One region of the Rummeliibacillus sp. TYF005 genome, then DNA from elsewhere that is predicted to be linked to it. Evidence: riboswitches for the same ligand, from Rfam matches in the RefSeq annotation. Region 1 holds a riboswitch; each other region holds the start of a gene.
The links. Region 1 has a riboswitch for S-adenosylmethionine ahead of metA (homoserine O-acetyltransferase MetA). Riboswitches for the same ligand answer to the same signal wherever they lie in the genome.
Positions count from the first base shown of each region.

Region 2: linked by a shared signal. The riboswitch ahead of CW357_RS07290 (methionine ABC transporter ATP-binding protein) and the one ahead of metA (homoserine O-acetyltransferase MetA) in region 1 are both predicted to bind S-adenosylmethionine.
Region 3: linked by a shared signal. The riboswitch ahead of CW357_RS09975 (methionine ABC transporter ATP-binding protein) and the one ahead of metA (homoserine O-acetyltransferase MetA) in region 1 are both predicted to bind S-adenosylmethionine.
Region 4: linked by a shared signal. The riboswitch ahead of CW357_RS12270 (O-acetylhomoserine aminocarboxypropyltransferase/cysteine synthase family protein) and the one ahead of metA (homoserine O-acetyltransferase MetA) in region 1 are both predicted to bind S-adenosylmethionine.

Region 1 is NZ_ML122555.1:33,674-36,863, forward strand. Features, by position in the region: gene CW357_RS09205 (elongation factor G) at 1-577, opposite strand, end outside; gene metA (homoserine O-acetyltransferase MetA) at 679-1,587, opposite strand; SAM riboswitch class I at 1,819-1,924, opposite strand; gene CW357_RS09215 (aminotransferase class I/II-fold pyridoxal phosphate-dependent enzyme) at 2,323-3,190, shown strand, end outside.
Region 2 is NZ_ML122550.1:26,134-29,323, forward strand. Features, by position in the region: gene CW357_RS07280 (MetQ/NlpA family ABC transporter substrate-binding protein) at 1-38, opposite strand, end outside; gene CW357_RS07285 (methionine ABC transporter permease) at 94-786, opposite strand; gene CW357_RS07290 (methionine ABC transporter ATP-binding protein) at 776-1,789, opposite strand; SAM riboswitch class I at 1,918-2,017, opposite strand; gene CW357_RS07295 (YolD-like family protein) at 2,139-2,474, opposite strand; gene CW357_RS07300 (Y-family DNA polymerase) at 2,514-3,190, opposite strand, start outside.
Region 3 is NZ_ML122558.1:10,198-13,387, forward strand. Features, by position in the region: gene gcvH (glycine cleavage system protein GcvH) at 2-382, shown strand; gene CW357_RS09965 (toprim domain-containing protein) at 506-847, shown strand; gene CW357_RS09970 (thioredoxin family protein) at 860-1,168, shown strand; SAM riboswitch class I at 1,226-1,329, shown strand; gene CW357_RS09975 (methionine ABC transporter ATP-binding protein) at 1,454-2,479, shown strand; gene CW357_RS09980 (methionine ABC transporter permease) at 2,472-3,140, shown strand.
Region 4 is NZ_ML122565.1:41,884-45,073, reverse strand. Features, by position in the region: gene CW357_RS12270 (O-acetylhomoserine aminocarboxypropyltransferase/cysteine synthase family protein) at 92-1,387, opposite strand; SAM riboswitch class I at 1,523-1,638, opposite strand; gene CW357_RS12265 (DASS family sodium-coupled anion symporter) at 1,926-3,190, shown strand, end outside.

The DNA.
Region 1 (3,190 bases):
AAAAAAGTTGCATATCAATATTTTGTTCCAAATATTTTTCTAATAATTCATCATCATGTTCAGCGATAAATTCAATAACTGATTCTGATAGAGTTTGATTTGTTAAGCAGTTAGTAATTGGAAGAATATTTTGATCTAATTCTTGTTGCAATTCTTTAAGTACTTTAGGAACATTTGCAGCTTCTTGATCAATTTTATTGATAAATAGAAAAGTAGGAATTTCGTGTTTTTTGAGGAGTTGCCAAATTGTTTCTGTATGGCCTTCTACTCCATCAACAGCGCTTACTATGACTATTGCATAATCCATTACTTTTATAGCCCTTTCCATTTCAGGAGAAAAGTCTATATGTCCAGGCGTATCGATAATTGTATAAGTATCTCCATTTTTTATAAATCTACCTTGTTCCGCAAAAACAGTTATTCCTCTTTCCTTTTCTATCGCATTGTAATCCAAAAAAGCGTCTTTATGATCTACGTAGCCTCTAGTTTTTATACTATTTGTATGAAATAACAACTGTTCGGAAAATGTCGTTTTACCAGCATCGACATGTGCTAAAACCCCGATTGTTTTAAACATTGTACTTCCTCATTTCTAATATTTCATTAACATTAGTATATCAAATCCTTTCTCTCATAAAAAATACCGTTGCAAGCATTCGTTTGCTTACAACGGTCTGTTCACTCCCATTCATATGGTGTTTCTTGGTATACATAATAGTTTAACCAATTTGAAAATAGTAGATGTGTATGTGAACGCCAAACATTCAAAGGCCTCTTCGTTGGATCGTCATTTGGAAAATAATGTTTAGGTATAGGGATGTCTAAACCTTTTGCGACATCTCTTTCATACTCATCTTTCAATGTACAAGCATCATATTCTAAATGGCCAGTTACCATTATTAATCTTTCATCTTTTGAAATAGCTATAAAAAGGCCAGCTTCATCAGAAGAGGATAACACTGATAATTCAGGATGCGCTTCGACTTCTTCTAATGAAACCGAAGTATTACGTGAATGTGGTGCTGTGAACACGTCATTAAACCCTCTTAATAATTTTACAGTTGAATCTTTTACTGTATGGTTAAAAACTCCTGAACACTTTTCAGGTAACGGGAATTTTCCAATTCCAAAATGATGATAAAGGGCTGCTTGTGCTCCCCAACAAATATGTAAAACAGATGTTACATTTGTTTTTGACCAATCCATTATTTGCTTTATTTCTTCCCAAAAATCAACATCTTCAAATTCCATAAGCTCAATTGGGGCACCAGTAATGATCAGTCCATCAAAACGACGATGTTTAACCTCTTCATAAGTAGTATAGAAAGTTTCTAAATGAGATTTACTTACATTTTTTGATTCATGTGTTGCAGTATTTAGAAATGTTACGTTTGTTTGTAAAGGTGTATTACCTAAAAGTCTAAGAAGTTGTAATTCTGTTTTTTCTTTTTGTGGCATCAAATTTAATATAGCTATATTTAAAGGACGAATATTTTGACTTCTAGATCGATCTTCATCCATTACGAATATTTTTTCTTTTTTTAACAGTTCTGTAGCAGGTAAATCTTTAGGAATATTAATTGGCATTTGTAACTCTCCTTTTTGAATATCTTTAATCACTTTCGATTGAGAAGATTATTCATAATTTGACAATTGAAATCACTAACTTAAATTCCTACAATTACTTCTCTCAACCTAACACTAGTTTGTTAGGTTATATAGGTGGAATTGATGTAGGAACTAGCTTAATGTAATTGAGTGATAAAAAATAAAACCCCTTTTCTATGATAAGAAAAGAGGTTTAAATTCCGCTCAGTTTTCTTATCTTCCAAGACAGTTGTCTTGTAGGACTTAGCACCTTTCTGCAGAGCAGAGGTTGCTGAAGCTTCATAGGGCCATTTCCCTCAGCTTCTCTTGATAAGATCTATACAATTAATGTAATCCTAACATGGAAATGCTGATATTGCAAACTTTTCAGAAAATACAAGAAAAACAGAAACTTAAGCAACTTTAAAGAAAAAGAACCACTTATTCCTAGCTTATGATAATTATGGAGAATTTAGTATGAAAATTGAAAAAAAGCCACATGAATGTAGGTTACAATCAGTATCCATTTTTAAACTAAGGAGGATTTTGAAATAGACTCTTTATACATATTTAGATTAAATCTATTATATTACCTACTAAGTTTGACTATTCTTCCTGGATATGTTTTTGTATGCGGATTATGTTTTTTAATTTTTCTAATTTTTACTGTTATATAATAGATAACTATGATAAAATAATTGTTAAATTTAAGTTTTAACTAAGGAGTGCTTACTAGTGAAAATCGAAAGATCAAAAAAAATGGCTATGTTTCCAAAAGCAATATTCGGAGATTTAAAAGCGGCCGCCAATCGTAAAGCAGCTTCTGGTACTAAGTTAATCGATTTAAGTCTCGGTAGCCCAGACCTCCCCCCCGATGAAAAAGTACGTATGGAACTTTCTAATCAAGCAGCATTAGCAAGTTCTTACGGTTATACTTTGGGCGGAACGAAAAAATTCTACCAAGCTGTTGCAAATTATTATAAACGTCGTAGTAATGTAGATTTAGATCCCGAATCAGAAATTATTCAAACTATGGGTTCTCAAGAAGGTTTAGTTCATGTACCAATGGCCTTTTGTAACCCGGGAGATTATGTTTTAACAACAAATCCCGCCTATGTAGCCTATGATGCCGGTATTCACCTAGCAGAAGCAATTCCTTATTATATGCCTTTGTTAGAAGAAAATTCTTTTTTACCAGACTTTGATGCGATTCCAGTTGAAATTGCTGAAAAAGCAAAAATGATGATTTTAAATTTACCTGGTAACCCTGTACCTGCAATGCCATCTGAAGTATTTTTCGCTAAAGTTGTAGCATTTGCAAGAAAATACAATATAATAGTACTTCACGACGCTGCATACTCAGAATTCTATTTTGATGGTGGCAAGCCTATGAGTTTCTTATCTACACCTGGCGCAAAAGAAATTGGCATGGAAATCAATTCTCTTTCTAAAAGTTTTAGTTTAGCAGGAGCACGTATTGCTTATATTGCTGGTAATGCTGAAATGATTTCGATTATACAAGAACTAAAATCGAACCTTGACTATGGTACTTACCAACCGATTCAAGATGCTGCATGTGTAGCTTTAGATCATGCTGAAGAAA
Region 2 (3,190 bases), on a different contig from region 1:
AGTACTAGCGTTAATACGCTAAACAAAAATTTCTTCATGTTTAAAACCCCCAATTTTTTATAAAAAGCTATTTTTTCAGAATGCTAGTTACTTTTAACGTTTATCGACTGCTTTTGCAATCGCGTCTCCTGCTAATTGAATTGCTTGGACAATGATGATTAATATCACAACTGTCGCGATCATAATAGTGTTGTCATAACGGTAGTAGCCAAAGCGAATTGCTAGGTCACCGATACCACCACCACCGATAATTCCTGCCATTGCTGAGTATGCTACTAAACTAATAATAGTCATGGTGATTCCTTGAATGACACCAGATTTTGCTTCTGGAAGTAACACGTCTTTAATAATCATCCAACGTGTCGCCCCTACTGCAATAGACGCCTCAATAACACCTTTATCAATTTCTCGAAGTGATGTTTCAACAAGTCTTGCGAAAAACGGAATTGATGCGACTGACAAAGAAACACTTGCTGCAATAGGCCCTATCGTATCGCCTATTAACCACTTAGTAACTGGGAATAACGCTACTAAAAGAATGATATATGGAATTGAACGTATTAAGTTAACGATAAAGCCAACCACTACATTCACAAAGCGGTTACCAAGTAAACCGGATCTACTTGTAGAAAACAAGCCTTTTCCTGTGATGAATAAAAGCAAACCAAGTGGTAAACCAATGACCAAGGCCACTGCTAATGAAATACCTACCATTAGAAGCGTTTGACCAAATGCTTTCCAAATATCAGGAAGCATTTCTGTAAAATGACTAGGATCAAATAGCATTGTTTAACACCTCCACTGTGACTCCACGACTTTCCATATAGGAAATCGAACGGTTAATATCTGCCACTTGCCCATTCAGTTCCATTAGAAAAATACCAAGAGGTCTTTCCTGTATATATTCAATTGTGCCGTGTAGAAAGTTCCCACGTACCTCAAATTGCTGTAGCATATCTGAAATAACACCTTCACCAGCTACATCGCCTTTGAATAAAATTTTGACTACCTTACCTTTAACGTTTTGTAAAATGGTTGGCGGAATATCAAAAGACACTACACTGCTGATAAATTCCTGAGTTAGCGACTTTTCAGGATTGGCGAAAATATCATATACCGCACCTTCTTCGATTACCTTTCCATTTTGCATAATAGCCATGCGATCACAAATTTCCTTCACAACATCCATTTCATGTGTTATTAGAACAATTGTAATACCAAGTTCTCGGTTGATTTTCTTTAACAATCGTAAAATAGAGGTTGTTGTTGTTGGGTCAAGCGCTGATGTTGCTTCATCGCAAAGTAATATAGAGGGGTTATTAGCTAATGCTCTTGCGATTCCCACACGCTGTTTTTGTCCACCACTTAACTGGGCTGGAAACACATCTTTTTTATCTGACAAACCAACCATATGGAGCAACTCTTTGACTCTTTCATTTCTCTTTTCTTTTGATATATTTGCAGCTTTCAATGCAAACTCAATATTTTCCCCTACTGTTTTTTGGCTAATTAAGTAAAAGTGTTGGAAAATCATCCCGATTTTCAATCGTGCTTGTCGAAGTTGCTCACCTTTTAATTTTGTTAAATCTTGACCATCGATTAATATCTGTCCATCTGTTGGCTGTTCTAATAAATTAATGCACCGTAATAAGGAACTCTTGCCTGCTCCAGAATAACCAACTATTCCAAATATCTCTCCGTTATCAATTGTCAATGAGACATGATCTACACCGGTTACGCTTTTCTTTTTTACCTTGTAAATCTTTGATACATTTTGTATTTCCAGCATATACATCCCTCTAATCATTGTTAAATTACTATTGCACAAAAATTCATAATTTCTATTGAAAAACTATGTATTCCTACTAAAAAAAGATACATCCTTCTACTGAAAGATGTATCTTCTAATCAGATGTCGATTTATCTTTCAGAAATAAATTCTGTAGGAATTAGCACCTTCCCAAACGGGGGTTGCTGGACTTCACAGGGCCTATCCCTCAGTCACTCTTGATAAATTCCATTTGTTAAGTTGTAAGTTTATGTTAACCATATTATTTCTTTTTATATTATTTGTCAATCTATTTTTAGAAAAAATAAATTATTTAAAAATATTTTTATATTGGCTTATTTTATGTCTATTATTCAAATACCTTAACATTGAGGATAAATTCTACCGGAACCCATTTATCTTTATATTGGGTATCATTGTGTAGGCATAGCTTTTTTTCTTCGCTAATTAGTTTGGTGATGATTCCTCTATAGTGAACACTAGTTTGTTGGTGCCAAACGTCTAATAATACTTCTTTTTTGCCGTAATATGCTTGCAAAAGTTCTTCCTCTAAGGCTTGTAGGGTCCATTCATCAAAGGTCGGCTTTGTGATTTGCTGATCTTCTTGTTGCCAGGTTCTTAGTCTTTGTACATGTTCTGGCAACATCATAGCAGTCCATTTTATGTTACCTCGATCACGTAACATTTGTAATACCACTCCTTAGTATTGGAATCAGTTTTAGATTTAAATTTTATGCCCACCGAGTAATTTAGAACGATCGATAGCTGTTCCTGCATTTGTATATGATACGGCACGTAATAGAGCCGTAGAACCATAGTGGGTACGAAGGTGATCCATTGTGGTCCCAAGTTGTCGCCGTTTCCAACGTGTTTTATCAAAAAAACTAAGTTGCATAGAATGTTCTGATTCTAACTTTGAAATACTGACACTGATTTGTCGTACAGGGCGCTCGTTGTATTGTTCGTTCAATATCTGTTGGCAAATTTGATAAATAATCATCGTATCGTTTGTTGCTTCATCTATCGTACGTGAACGCTGGAAACCTCCTCCAAAAGCGTTTTTGCTATAAGAAATCCCAAGCGTAATCGTACGTCCTACTTTATAAGCTTCACGCGCTCTTCTTGCCACATCTTCACACATTTCTAGAAGTACGGCGAGCACTTCCGTTTTAGTGTTGTAATCCCGCATCAATATTTGGCTTTTACCATAACTAATTTGACCTTCTATCAATGGCGCTTCGCCAACTTTTGATAGATCAATTCCCCAAGCGTGATAGTAGAGTTGATTGCCCATAATACCAAAATGCCTTTCTAATGTTGTTAAATCAGCGTGCGCTAAATCCCCAACAGAAAAAATCCCCATATTATTAAGGGTTCGCTCGATTCGATGGCCAATTCCCC
Region 3 (3,190 bases), on a different contig from region 1:
GATGAGCATACCAACAGATTTACGTTATACAGAAGAACATGAATGGGTAAAAGCAGAAGATGGAAAAGTACGCATCGGAATTACAGAGTTCGCACAATCAGAACTAGGTGATATCGTATTCGTTGAACTTCCACAAGTAGGTGACGATCTAGTAGCAGATGAACCATTTGGTAGTGTTGAATCTGTAAAAACTGTATCTGAACTTTATGCACCTATTTCAGGTAAAGTTGTAGAAATTAATGAAGAACTAGAAGATAGCCCAGAATTTGTTAACGAATCTCCATATGAAAAAGCATGGATGGTTGTGATTGAACCTTCTGACGTATCACAAATTGAAGAATTACTTACACCAGAAAAATACCAAGAACTAATCGAAGAATAATCTTGCCAATAAAAGCGCCACACTTTTTGTGTTGGCGCTTTTACGTACATCAAGCAGTTCACACTATTAAGTTAAGGTTTTTACTGCACTCAATGCGGGATAAAACTGTAAGGAGGAATTAGCTTGTCTGATAAAGTGCTTATTGTAGAAGGTAGGCAGGATAAATTGCAAATTCACCCCATATTAGCAGAAGATATTCCAATTCTATGTACGAATGGAACGATTAGTGCGAGTAATTTAGAAGAACTTATCTATCCCTATGAAGAATATGATTTATATGCTTTTTTTGACGAAGATTATTCAGGCGATTGCCTTCGTGCTTTGATGAAGAGAGAATATCCTGAGACGTATTTTTTACGAACCCTTTCTTTATATAAACAAGTGGAAGTAACGCCAAGAAAATATTTAGCTAGAATATTATTGGCTGCTGATTTTAAAGTAAATCCAGCTTATCTTATAGAATAGGAATGACAAGTTATGCAAGAATGGTCAATTGAAGAATGGGAGAATATGAAGGAAAGTAAAGAACAATGTACTTTCTATTTATACACTTCAATGTGTGGAACGTGCCAAGTAGCTTCTAAAATGATGGAGATTATGGAAGCAACCTTTCCAGACATTCCAATGGGAAAGGCTAATATCAATTATGTGGAACAATTAGCCATAGACTATAAAATTGAAAGTGTCCCATGTTTACTAATTACTGAAAATGGAAAAGTAAGAGATAAAATCTATGCATTTCAATCTGTTTCATACTTATTTGAAAAAATTCAGAAAAAAGATTGACGATGTTAACATAGAGTGGTAAAGTAACAAACATAAATTAAATAATTATTTACGTTACTCTTATTTAGAGAGGTGGAGGGAAGTGCCCTATGAAGCCCGGCAACCGTCACAATGTGACACGGTGCCAATTCACGCAAAGTGAGAACTTTGGAAGATGAGAGAACGGTTTTCGTATATTACGTGGACCCTTCTGTTAATCTTACAGAAGGGTCTTTTATATTAAAAGCGAAAGAGGCTGTTCAGACCCGAGCGACAATGACGTAAATATAAAAGGTGGTTTTGAGTATGATTCAACTAGAAAATGTCGTAAAAAAATACAAAACCGCTAATGGATCTCTAACTGCAGTTAATGATGTTAACCTATCAATAAATGATGGTGAGATTTTTGGCATTATCGGTTATAGTGGTGCTGGTAAAAGCACAATGATCCGTTTACTCAATGGCTTAGAAAAGCCTACATCAGGTAAAGTCACAGTAAATGGACAGAATATTTCATCGATTAAAGGGAAAGAACTTCGAAATGCACGCCATAAAATAAGTATGATTTTCCAACACTTCAACTTATTATGGTCGAGAACAGTCGAAGAGAATATAGCATTTCCATTAGAGATTGCTGGTATTAGTAAAGCAGAACGTCAGAAACGTGTACTTGAACTAGTAGAGTTAGTCGGCTTGAAAGGAAGAGAAAAAGCATATCCTTCCCAACTATCAGGTGGACAAAAGCAACGTGTAGGTATTGCTAGAGCGCTAGCAAATAATCCAGAAGTGTTACTTTGTGATGAAGCAACCTCAGCCCTTGACCCAGAAACAACGGATGCAATCTTAGACTTACTTGTAAGTATCAATGAAAAACTTGGACTAACAATTGTTTTAATCACACATGAGATGCATGTCATCCGAAAAATTTGTCATCGTGTAGCAGTGATGGAAGCTGGGAAAGTTGTTGAGCAAGGAAATGTTCTAGAAGTTTTCCAATCTCCAAAAGCAACTGTAACAAAGAAATTCGTTTCTCAAGTTACTGAAACAGCTGGGCACAAAGAGTCCATTTCACAAATGTTGGATGATTACCCGAATGATCAGTTGATAAAGTTATTCTTTGTTGGTTCTAAAACTGAGCAACCTGTAATCTCTTATTTGATACGAGAGTTTGGTATCGATGTGAATATTGTGCATGGCAATATATCTCCGACAAAGAGTGGTCCATATGGTACGTTAATCGTCCGAATTGTTGGAAATGATAGCGACGTATCAAATGCGATTCAATATTTAGATGAACAAGGTATTAAAACGGAGGTGATCAAGAATGCTTAATGATCTCTTTCCGAATGTCGATTGGGAAATCATGTGGGAAGCTACAAGAGAAACCATTTACATGACGGCTGTTTCAACAGTTCTTACATTCATAATTGGTTTAGTTCTTGGGATTCTGTTATTCCTTACAAGTCCAACACAACTTTGGGCGAACAAAGTTGTCAACTTACTAACGGGCTCTGTTGTGAATATTTTCCGATCAATTCCATTTATCATTTTAGTTATTCTTTTAATTCCATTTACAAACTTTTTACTAGGAACAATTCGTGGAGCCAATGCAGCGTTACCAGCTTTAATCATAGGAGCTGCACCATTCTATGCTCGAATGGTTTTGATCGCTTTACGTGAAATTGATAAAGGTGTAATTGAAGCGGCACGTTCTATGGGAGCTAAAACTTGGACAATCATTTATAAGGTTTTAATCCCAGAGTCATTACCCGCTTTAATATCAGGTATTACCGTAACAGCAGTAGCATTAGTTGGTTACACTGCAATGGCAGGTGTAATCGGTGCTGGTGGTTTAGGAAACTTAGCGTTTATGGATGGCTTCCAACGAAGTCGTAACGATGTAACATTTGTCGCAACTGTATTAGTGTTAGTGATTGTATTTATCATTCAATTTATAGGTGATTTTATTACATCCAAAACAGATAAACGATAGTTTGGTGTATACGTATTAACGTTCACATATTTGAAAAGAAAAGGGGAAAA
Region 4 (3,190 bases), on a different contig from region 1:
GATTATTTTTAAAAAGCCAATTTATATAAGAGAAAAAGAGTGAACGTGTTTAACGCATCACTCTTTAAACTTTTGCTTCCCGAATCCAGTTTTATTTTGCCTCTTCAGGTTTACCGACTTTCGCAAATGCGGCCTCTAGTGCTTCTATTATATCTTCCGCAGCTTCTAAACCAATTGACAGACGAACTAATTCTTCCGGAACACCAGATTTTTTCAATTCTTCTGGACTTAATTGTTGGTGTGTTGTAGAAGCAGGATGAATGATTAGAGAACGAGCATCCCCAACATTCGCCACGTGGCAGAATAATTCAATGTTATCAATAAGCTGACGACCAGCACTTCGTCCACCTTTAATACCAAAAGTAAGGACAGATCCAAAACCATTTTTCAAGTATTTTTTAGCATTTGCAGCAAATTCGCTATCATCAAATCCATTGTAATGCACCCATTCTACTTGGTCATTTTGACGAAGATATTCTGCCACTTTTCTTGCATTTTCATTATGATATGGAACTCTTAAATGTAAAGTTTCTAATCCTTGGAGTAAATTAAACGCAGCGTCAGGGCTAAGTGTTGGTCCAAAATCTCGTAATAATTGAACGCGTAAACGAGTTGCAAATGCTGCATTTGCTGTATCAACACCGTAACGTAAACCATGATAAGATTCATCTGGCTCTGTATAATCAGGGAATTTACCACGTGTCCAATCAAATTTACCGGCATCTACTACTACCCCAGCAATAGTTGTACCATGACCGCCTATCCATTTTGTTGCAGAGTGAACAACAACATCTGCACCAAATTCAATTGGATTGCAACCTACAGGTGAAGCAAATGTATTATCAATGATTAATGGAATTTCATGTTTGTGTGCAATTTTTGCTAATGCTTCAATATCTACGATTGAAAGACTTGGGTTTCCAATGGTTTCAGCATAGATAGCTTTTGTATTATCTTGAATAGCTGCTTCAAACTCATCATTATTTTTTTCGTTGACAAATGTTGTTGTAATACCATAACGAGGTAACGTGTTCGCAAATAGATTATAAGTTCCTCCATAAATACTAGATGCGGATACAATATGATCACCTGCACGTGCGATGTTCAATATTGAAAATGCGATAGCTGCCATCCCTGAAGATAAAGCAACTGCTGCTGTACCTCCCTCAAGTAATGCAATTCGTTTTTCAAATACATCTACAGTAGGGTTCATAATACGAGAATAGATATTGCCTGGTTCTTCTAATGCAAATAATTTACGTGCATGTTCAGAATCTTTAAATTTATATGCAGTTGTTCGGTATACAGGTACTGCAATAGCTCCTGTTGTTGGATCTGGTGTTTGACCACCATGAACTGCTAAAGTCTCTTTACGTAATTCTGTCATTTTAAATTCCTCCTAAAAATTTTTTAGATGGAAAACGGAGGTGTGTTAAAGGGTTTTTATAAAGTCATTATTCCAATGCTTATAAAAAATAAAAACCCTTCTTCACGTAAGAAGAGGGTTGATTAGCATTTCCTCCCCTTATCTTTCAGACTCGCTTAGAATCTGTAGGAATTAGCACCGTAGCAAGTATTCATAAACTTACTGGTTGCTGGGCATCGCAGGGCCTATCCCTCCGCCGCTCTTGATAAAGGTTATTTTTTTATTCCATCTTGTTGAGGTAAGTATAGAAGATAAATAGAATAAAAGTCAACAACTTTCTGAATAATTAATCATTTTGAAAGGGATTTATTTCTTGTATTATATTTTTTGTAAGAATCACTAGTACAATATTTTCCTATCTTTTTAATCTTACTTCATAAGATAAACGTGTACTTTACAAATAAAGTATTTCATAAATTTTCCTTTTTTCGACATATATATGCACATTATATCAATAAGCACAGCCTTATAATGGAGATAAAGGAAATGAATGATAATTATGGAGGAAGTTAAAAAGAAAAAGAATTTAAAACCTCTATGGATAGGACTTGCTTTTGCTGTATTAATAATCATGACATTTTGGCCAAACAGCGGAAATTTACCCGTAGCTGGTCAAAGGAGTTTAGCAATTCTTGGATTTGCCGTTATTTTATGGGTTACAGAAGCTGTTTCTTATCCAGTAAGTGCAGCCATGATTATAGCAATTACTGGAATATCAATCGGATTAGCACCCACTCTTGAAGATCCTTCACTAGAGTATGGTACAGCTAATGCTTTGAAAATGGCTTTAGGTGGTTTTAGCAATTCTGCCGTCGCATTAGTGGCTGCTGCTCTTTTCTTAGCTGCTGCCATGCAAGCAACAAATTTACATAAGCGACTTGCCTTATGGATTTTATCCCTGGTCGGTACAAAAACTAAAAATATCGTATTTGGAGCAATCATCGTTTCGATTATATTAGCATTTTTCGTACCAAGTGCCACAGCTCGGGCAGGAGCAGTTGTGCCCATCTTACTAGGTATGGTCGCTGCATTCGGCCTACCAAAAGATAGTAAACTAGCTGCATTATTAGTCATAACTTCTGTACAAGCTGTATCTATTTGGAATGTTGGCATTAAGACAGCTGCTGCGCAAAATATGGTCGCATTGAGTTTTATCAATAAAGAATTTAATACGGATATTTCCTGGAGCCAATGGTTTATATACGCAGCACCATTCTCAATTATTATGTCCATCGTGCTATTCTTTGTAATGATTAATCTGATTAAACCTGAAACTCAAAAAATTGAAGGCGGCAAGGAATTGATTGAATCCCAGTTAAAAGAACTAGGACCTGTCAAATCCGCTGAAATTCGTCTAATTATTATTTCTTTAATTTTATTATTCTTCTGGGCTACTGAAGGAAAGCTACACCCATTTGATACGACAACTGTTACAATTATTGCTATCGCAGTATTATTAGCCCCCAAAATTGGTGTCTTTGATTGGAAACAAGTAGAAGGTCTTATTCCATGGGGTACTATTATTGTATTTGCAGTAGGTATCTCACTCGGTACAATATTACTTGATACACAAGGTGCTCAATGGCTTTCTACTAAAGTATTCGGTTCACTTGGCTTAGAACATATGCCAATTTTAGCAACAATTGCTTTAGTGTCATTATTTAATATTCTAATTCACCTTGGTTTCGCAAGTGCAACCAGTCTATCTTCAGCATTAATTCCAATTTTTATTGCACTAACAACAACTATTGATTTTAATATTAA